Adhaeribacter radiodurans: one gene and its partner. The protein of the gene in region 1 interacts with the protein of each later gene in a pairwise test. Links are inferred from orthologs where the notes say so. Each region holds a gene or a part of one and is shown on either strand. Other genes may lie near its edges.

The links. The genes of interacting proteins can lie anywhere in the genome.
Region 2: the proteins of rlmN (region 1) and ftsZ interact in binary tests that used the Escherichia coli proteins (3 or more experiments, as listed by UniProt). The link is inferred for Adhaeribacter radiodurans from one-to-one orthologs.

Annotation. Positions count from the first base shown.
Region 1 is NZ_CP055153.1:5,731,227-5,735,632, forward strand. The notes cover bases 701-3,504. They hold rlmN (23S rRNA (adenine(2503)-C(2))-methyltransferase RlmN), read right to left. Parts: upstream 2,735-3,504; coding sequence 1,667-2,734; downstream 701-1,666. Other genes in these bases: HUW48_RS22790 (LVIVD repeat-containing protein), read left to right, coding at 701-1,334; HUW48_RS22800 (acyl-CoA thioesterase), read right to left, coding at 2,914-3,342. Outside these bases: more of HUW48_RS22790, read left to right, coding at 39-700; tRNA (5-methylaminomethyl-2-thiouridine)(34)-methyltransferase MnmD, read left to right, coding at 3,548-4,216; HUW48_RS22810 (hypothetical protein), read left to right, coding at 4,350-4,406.
Region 2 is NZ_CP055153.1:3,903,285-3,907,060, reverse strand. Bases 801-3,776 are described here. They hold ftsZ (cell division protein FtsZ), read left to right. Parts: upstream 801-1,510; coding sequence 1,511-3,043; downstream 3,044-3,776. Other genes in these bases: HUW48_RS15750 (sll1863 family stress response protein), read right to left, coding at 3,340-3,639; ftsA (cell division protein FtsA), read left to right, coding at 801-1,486. In the rest of the region: HUW48_RS15765 (cell division protein FtsQ/DivIB), read left to right, coding at 1-151; more of ftsA, read left to right, coding at 161-800. UniProt on the Escherichia coli protein: Essential cell division protein that forms a contractile ring structure (Z ring) at the future cell division site. The regulation of the ring assembly controls the timing and the location of cell division.

The sequences.
Region 1 (4,406 bases):
CATAGATTATGCTTAAACGTACCTCATTCCCACTGCTATTGAACTACTCAAGCGTTTTTAGCTTGTTTATTCTGGCCATTGGGCTGTTAACCAGTTGTACCAATGAGTGTGAAGGCACGTATACCTACAAAGTTTATGAGCCGGTTTATTTATCGCGAGCTGAGCTTTTAGCTTCTATAGGCTCCCAGCCGGCTAAGCCTCTCCGAAATACAGGTAAAATTTACACGATCGGTTCTTATATTTTAGTGAACGAGGCAAACGAAGGCATCCACGTAATTGATAACAGTAACCCCACAAAACCACAAAACATTAGCTTTATTTCTATACCGGGCAATGTAGATATGGCTGTTAGAAACCAAATATTATATGCTGATGCCGCTTCTGATTTACTAGTGCTTGATTTTAGTAATCCAACTACAGTAAAATTCAAAAAACATTTAGAAAACGTTTTCGAATCTACAGCAACTCTTTCCACGTCCGGAGCAGTAATGCCAACCGATCCCAATAAAGGTTTAGTAATTAGTTATAAAGAAAAACTAGTGACAGAAAAGCGGAAGTGCGACGATGTATTACCGAATAGAAATGGTTGGGTTGAAGGCGATATGTTATTTGCTACACCAACATACAACAGTAATGGAAAATCGAATTATGGCGGTTCCACGGGAAAAGGAGGTTCCATGGCTCGGTTTACTATTAATGGCAATTACCTCTATACCGTTGGCTCCAGTAAAATGGACGTTTTTAATTTAACTGATTCCAACAATCCGCAGCAGGAAACATCGGTTGTTTTAGGTGGCGGCATTGAAACTATTTTCCCGTACCAGAACAAATTATTTATTGGTTCAAACGCCGGCATGCTTATTTATAGCTTGGCAAACCCTGCCGCTCCTACCTACTTAAGCAGCTATTCCCATTTACGGGCCTGCGATCCGGTAGTAGTGGAAGGAAACTATGCTTATGTTACTTTACGCACGAATTCAAATTCCTGGTGTGGCAGCAGTAATACGAACCAGTTAGATGTAGTAGACATTAGCAACATTACCACGCCTCAAATTTATAAAACGTACCCAATGCAAAACCCGCACGGACTGGGTATTGATAAGAACTTACTTTTTATTTGTGAAGGGAACTACGGCCTGAAAGTTTTTGATGCCACCAATCCTGGTTACATTCAGAATAATCAATTAACTCACTTGCAAAACCTGCATGCCTTTGATGTAATTCCTTTAGGTAAAAATTTACTAGTAATCGGCGAAGACGGTTTTCGGCAGTACGACTATTCTAACCCAAAAAATTTAAAGTTTTTAAGTAAAATTCCAGTGGCAAAAAAATAATTATTTCGGGCTGATAAAGTTTTTATTATCTGGCTTTTCAGGCAAATAGAAGACATAAATAGACAAATAGCACTTTAAAATTTTACTAATAAAAAATATATATTTAACAATAAATTAATCTGCTAATTACAAATTATTTACTAAATTTAATTTTTAATTGAATAAATTTTATACCTTTGTCTTAATACCGAAAGGAAGAATAATTTACAACTGTAAGTAAATTAGATAAGAATAGTTTAAAAACTAAATCCTGAATTTATAAAGATTTTGCTTTACTTGTTCACTGTTCAAATGAAAGCGCCTGGTAAGTTTACCAGGCGTTTCCTTTTAAATTAAGCTTGAACTGCTTGTTCTTCTTTAGTGGCTAACTGTCCGCAAGCCGCATCAATATCTTTACCCCGGCTCCGTCGCACATTTACTTGTACGCCTCTATCGGCCAGATAATACACAAACTTAGACAAGTGATCGTCGTCGGTATTTTTAAATAAGGCGGCTGCAATCGGATTATATTCGATAATATTCACTTTACACGGAATTACTTTAGTAAAACGATACAGTTCTTCAGCGTCCTGCAAGGTGTCGTTAAAGTTCTCAAATACAATATACTCGTAGGTAACTTTACGACCGGTAATTTGGTGGTAATATTGTAAGGCTTCCGTTAATGCCGCCAGCGAATTAGTTTCGTTTATGGGCATTATCTCGTTGCGCTTTGTATCGTTAGCTGCGTGTAAGGACAAGGCTAAATTAGCTTTAATACCATCATCAGCCATTTTTTTGATCATTTTAGCAATACCTGCGGTACTTACTGTTATCCGGCGGGCAGCCATATTTAAACCATCCGCCGAAGAAGTAATGCGTTCAATAGCGTTCATTACGTTGGCGTAGTTGAGCAAAGGCTCACCCATTCCCATAAACACAATATTCGTAAGAGGTATACCGTACGCATTCAGGCTTTGCTGATTGATTAATATTACCTGATCGTAAATTTCAGCCGCATCCAGATTCCGTTTGCGCTCCATGTAACCGGTAGCACAAAATTTACAGGTTAACGAACAACCTACCTGGCTCGACACACAAGCGGTTTTACGCTCATCGTGTGGTATTAAAACCCCTTCTACAATATTGCCATCAAATAATTGGAAAGCCGATTTTATGGTACCATCGGTACTGCGCTGGTGCTTGGCTACCTGCACGGTATTAATGGCAAAATGAGCAGCTAATTTTTCGCGTAAAGGCAACGAGATATTATTCATCTCAGTAAACGAGCGGGCCGCATGCTTCCAAAGCCATTCGTACACTTGTTTGGCCCGGAATGGCTTTTCCCCGTTTTCGGTAAACCAAGTCTTAAGTTCGTCCAGCGAAAGTTTCCGGATATCGTTCTTTTTACTCGTTGTTATCATGCTACAAAAATAATAAAATATATCTGGCTTTTAATTAATAACTTATAGCTACCCTTTAACAGCTGCTACTCAAATGCTTTTACCAGACATATAGGCCAAACAAAACCCGGAACTCAATAGTTGCAGGTAAAAATTTGTTTTCGGTTTATCTAAAGCTTATTCTATAACAACCTTAGTGTTTATTGCATTACTTCCATTTTAGCGCGTACATCCGCCGGAACCGACATTACTTTTCGGGTGGTATAATTAAAGCATAGCATACCGGTTTTGGCATAAGCAACTGGTTTATTATTTTGGTTGGTTACGTGGTATACTAAATCAAAGCCATATTTACTAAAGTCGGTGGGCGCTATTTGTACGGTAAGTATATCTCCTAAAAATCCTTCGCCTTTGTATTCTATGGCTACATCGGCCATAATTAAAGCACCACCGCCCAACTCTAACTCTGAATAACCCAATGATTGCAGGTATTGCAAGCGGGCGTCGTGCAGAATACTTAATAAAGTATCGTTCCCTAAATGTCCGCCGTAGTTAATGTCCGAGATTCGAACTTTTATTTCGGTACGAAAAGAATATGTAGTGGGTAAATCAATTTTAATTCTAGCCATGAAGTCAGTTGCAAGTTGCAACTTGCAAGTTACAGGTTATCTATTACAAGCTCCAAGTTGTACAGCTATAACAATAAAGCTTATGACACTTACTTTATTTATTGTACCTGAATATTTTTTAATTGTGAAAGACCAATCAACTATCGGATTTTTCAATATTATATTTCAACCTGTAACTTGCAACCTATAACCTCCAACTAACTTCATGAAAACCGAAATTAGGCCAACCAAAGATGGGTCTGTTACTTTATACGTACCGGAACTAGATGAGCATTATCATTCTATAAATGGTGCTTTACAGGAGTCGATGCACGTGTTTATCCGGGCTGGATTAGAATATGTGTGGCACAACCAATTAGAAGCTACGGTTCTGGAAATAGGTTTTGGTACGGGCTTAAATGCGCTACTTACTTTAGAACAAACGTTACTAAATGCGCAAAAGGTTTTTTACCATACCCTGGAAAAATATCCTTTATTACCAACTCTAATAGACCAAATGCATTTTGAGCAATTTATCTTTAATAAGCAGTTACTACATTTTTTGCCAACTTTACACACTACTCCCTGGAACGAACCGGTAACTATTACTCCCGCGTTTACCCTTTTAAAATCAGAAACCGATCTGCGCACTTACCTTTTGCCGCCTGATTATTATAGTGTTATTTATTTCGATGCTTTTGCTCCCGAAAAGCAACCCGAACTTTGGACAGATGCTATTTTCGAAAAGCTGTATACTGCCTTACAACCAAATGGTTGTTTAGTAAGTTATTGCGCCAAGGGTAGTTTTAAACGCAGCTTAAAAGCCGCCGGATTTATCATAGAAGCGTTACCTGGGCCCGCCGGAAAACGGGAAATGACCCGGGCTTTTAAATAAAAGGATGGTTCGCGAACCCAGTTTCTTGCTCTACATATTCTGAGAACTTGTAAGAGTGCTATCCGTTTGATACGCTAAAAGGAAAAAACACCATTTGCCTGGCCGGCTAATATTTTACTAAAAACGTACGCTAATGGCTAAGAATAAAAACAAAAAGAAATCGGGAAAAAGAAATAAGAAGAAAAAAAGT
Region 2 (3,776 bases), 1.8 Mb from region 1 along the record:
TACTCAGGTTATTGAATTTGGCAAGCCAGATGAAGTGGAACAGAAATTTAAAAAGTTGTTGGTTGTTTACAAAAAAGTACTTCCCGCTATGGGTTGGGACAGGTACAAACGGGTAAACCTGGAGTTTCATGATCAGATCATTTGTGAATAAAATATAGATATGCAAAACGACAAAATTGTAGTAGGCTTGGATATCGGGACAACCAAAATTTGTGCCTTGGTTGGCCGGAAAAACGAGTTCGGTAAGTTAGAAATTTTAGGAATGGGAAAAGCGGTTTCGGAAGGAGTTGTTCGCGGCATTGTGAGCAATATCGATAAAACCGTGGATGCTATCCGCAAAGCTATCCGGCAGGCAGAAGAACAATCCGGAATAAACATTGGCGTAGTAAATGTAGGTATTGCCGGGCAGCACATTAAGAGCTTGCAGCACAACGGCAGCATTACCCGGGCTACTTCGGATAATGAAATTACCGTAGAAGATGTAAACCGCCTGACCAACGACATGTACCGGTTGGTAACACCGCCAGGAAGCGAAATTATTCACGTAATGCCGCAAGATTACAAAGTGGATTACGAAGAAGGCATTGTGGATCCGGTAGGAATGTCGGGAGTTCGCTTAGAGGGAAATTTCCACATCATAACCGCGCAGTCTAACGCCATTAACAACATTAACAAATGCGTTACCCGGGCTGGCTTGGAAATCGACAATTTGATTTTGGAACCGCTGGCATCGTGTATGTCCGTGTTAAGCGAAGAAGAAAAAGATGCGGGCGTAGCTTTGGTTGATATTGGAGGTGGAACCACTGACCTGGCCATTTTCAAAGACAATATTATCCGGCATGCCGCAGTTTTACCTTTCGGTGGCAATATAGTAACCACCGATATTAAGCAAGGCTGCATGGTTATGCAAAACCAAGCCGAGCAATTAAAAGTACGGTTTGGTAAAGCCATTGCCGACGAAGCATCCGATAACGAGATTGTTTCTATACCGGGCTTACGCGACCGTACCCCGAAAGAGATCTCCATTAAAAACCTTGCTTATATAATTGAGGCAAGAATGGAAGAGATTATTGAACTTGTTTATTCAGAAATTGTTAGAAGCGGATATGCGAATAGTCTGGCTGCTGGCATTGTAATAACCGGTGGAGGTTCGCAGTTACAGAACTTAGTACAGTTAGTAGAATACTTAACCGGCCTGGATGCCCGTATTGGCTACCCAAATGAGCATCTAGGTAAAAGTAAAATCGATGCTGTAAAAAGTCCGATGTACGCTACCACTGTTGGGTTAGTATTAGCTGGTTATCAAGCTTTGGATGAACGCTTAAATCGTTATACTGAAATTGCCGCCCGTACTTCCGAAAACCGGGTAAACGAACGAGTAGCAAAACCTGCTACTGCTTCGGGTGGTAGTGACTTTTTTAGAAAAATAATAGACCGTACAAAAGGTTTATTAATCGACGATTTTGACGATAAGCAAAATTATTAAGAATTTAGTAAAGGAGAGTTATATATGAGTTTTTCATCCTATAAGTTTGATATACCTACGCAAAGCAAATCTATCATTAAAGTTATTGGTGTTGGTGGAGGAGGTAGTAATGCAGTAAACCACATGTGTGGTCAGGGCATTAAAGATGTAGAATTTGTGGTATGTAATACCGACGCACAGGCTCTGAAAAGCAGCAATGTACCCAATAAATTGCAAATTGGCGTTGATTTAACCGAAGGTTTAGGCGCTGGAGCTAATCCGGAGCGCGGTAAGCAAGCGGCTATCGAAAGCCGTGAACAAATCCGGGAACTATTGGGTAATGATACTAAAATGGTATTTATTACGGCTGGTATGGGCGGTGGTACCGGTACGGGCGCAGCCCCTGTAATTGCGAAAATTGCAAAAGAACTCGATATACTAACGGTTGGTATTGTTACTGCTCCTTTTATATTTGAAGGTAAGAAGAAACGGGACGCTGCCGAAAGAGGAATTAAAGACCTGAGCGAAAATTGTGATACGGTTTTAGTAATTCTGAATGACAAACTACGGGAAATTTTTGGCAATTTGCCTATCCGGCAGGCTTTTGCAAAGGCGGATAATGTTTTAACTACTGCTGCCAAAAGTATTGCCGAAATTATTACTGTTACCTCCGAAGTAAACGTAGACTTTGAAGATGTAAAAACAGTAATGAAAGATTCAGGCGCGGCCGTAATGGGATCTGCTACTACCGAAGGAGAAAACCGGGCTTTGCGGGCTGCCGAAGAAGCTTTATCGTCGCCATTATTGAATAACACCGACATTCACGGAGCGCAAAAGATATTGCTTTCTATCATGTCAGGCGATCAGGCTGAACTGGAAATGGACGAATTGACCGAAATAACGGAATATATCCAGGAAAAAGCCGGAGAAGAAGCGGAAGTAATTTTCGGACACGGGATTGATCCGGAATTAGGTCAAAGCATTCGGGTAACGGTAATTGCTACTGGTTTTGCCCGTGAAGCAGTAACTATTAATACCGGTCAGGTAAAAAAAAACACTTACCCGGAAACTGACCCCCAAATCAACATTTTCGATACCGATCGGAGTGTAGTTGTTAAAGAAGAGGCGGAACCTGCTCGTCCGGCTGCTCCTGTAAGAGTACCTGTACAGGACGCTTCGCCAACTCCAATTCCGGTTCCTGTTTCTACGCCCGCTCCAGCACCGGTGCCAACGCGGGTACCAGCAGAGCCGGCTAAAATTGTTTTTGATTTAGAATCGCAACACGAAGTTTTTACTCCCGAAGAAACAGGTGATGTGGTTACAAATACACCAGCCGAAGAGGAGTTAAATAATTTGCAGCAAAAATCACTGGAACGCCGCGAACGTTTGCGTCGGTTAAGCAGTGAAATTACGAATGAAGCTATTAAAGAAAAGTTAGAAGTTCCTGCTTACTTGCGTCGGAATGTTGCCCTGGAGAATGTACCCCATTCTTCTAACCGTAATATTTCCCGCTTTAATTTAAGTGATGATAACGATATTCTGGGTGATAACAAGTTTCTGCATGATAATGTAGATTAAACTTTCGCCTAAAAAACAGAAAAGCCGAATATATACTACATATTCGGCTTTTCTGTTTTGTGGGCTTTATCCTAATTCAAAAATTAAATGGACATAGGTCTACTGAGCTTAAACCCAGTAGTTTTGAAACCTACCGGGTTTGCTTCTTTAAAACTTATGTGGTATTTACTAAATCCTAGTTGGTATTATCGATGAGGTTTATTTACTCTATACTTTAGCTTATGAGTGCATATAAAGTTACCATAAGCCAATCTTTCAAACTGGTTTAGTTAATTGTTTAAAAAAATAAATTTTAGCTAATCAAGCATATTCCGGATTTCATCTTTCAGGTTTTGTAAACCGTTTTTAATGTCCGTCCAAGTGTTAGAAGTTTCGTCTTGGGTAGCCTCTAATTTTTGCGCCAGTAAAGCGCGTTTTTTCTCTAACCCAGCTATATGCTCATGATAAGTATGATTTGAATCAGCGGTGGTAGCGTGGGCCCGGCCTTGTAAAATTTTAATTTTATTATCTAATTCCTCTAAACTTTGTTGAATTTCTGCCCGGCTCAAGTTCGCTGGCGCTCGCATGTTTTCTGGTTTTAACGGGTAATGATCCATAGTAAGTATTTGTTGATGTAAGGTGAATTTACAATGTTGTGTATATACTAGTGTTACCGGTTTTTACTTAAATAAAATAAAAAAGATATACCTTAGTAAAAATTGTTAAATCTTATTTTTAACAGTTCACCTGAATT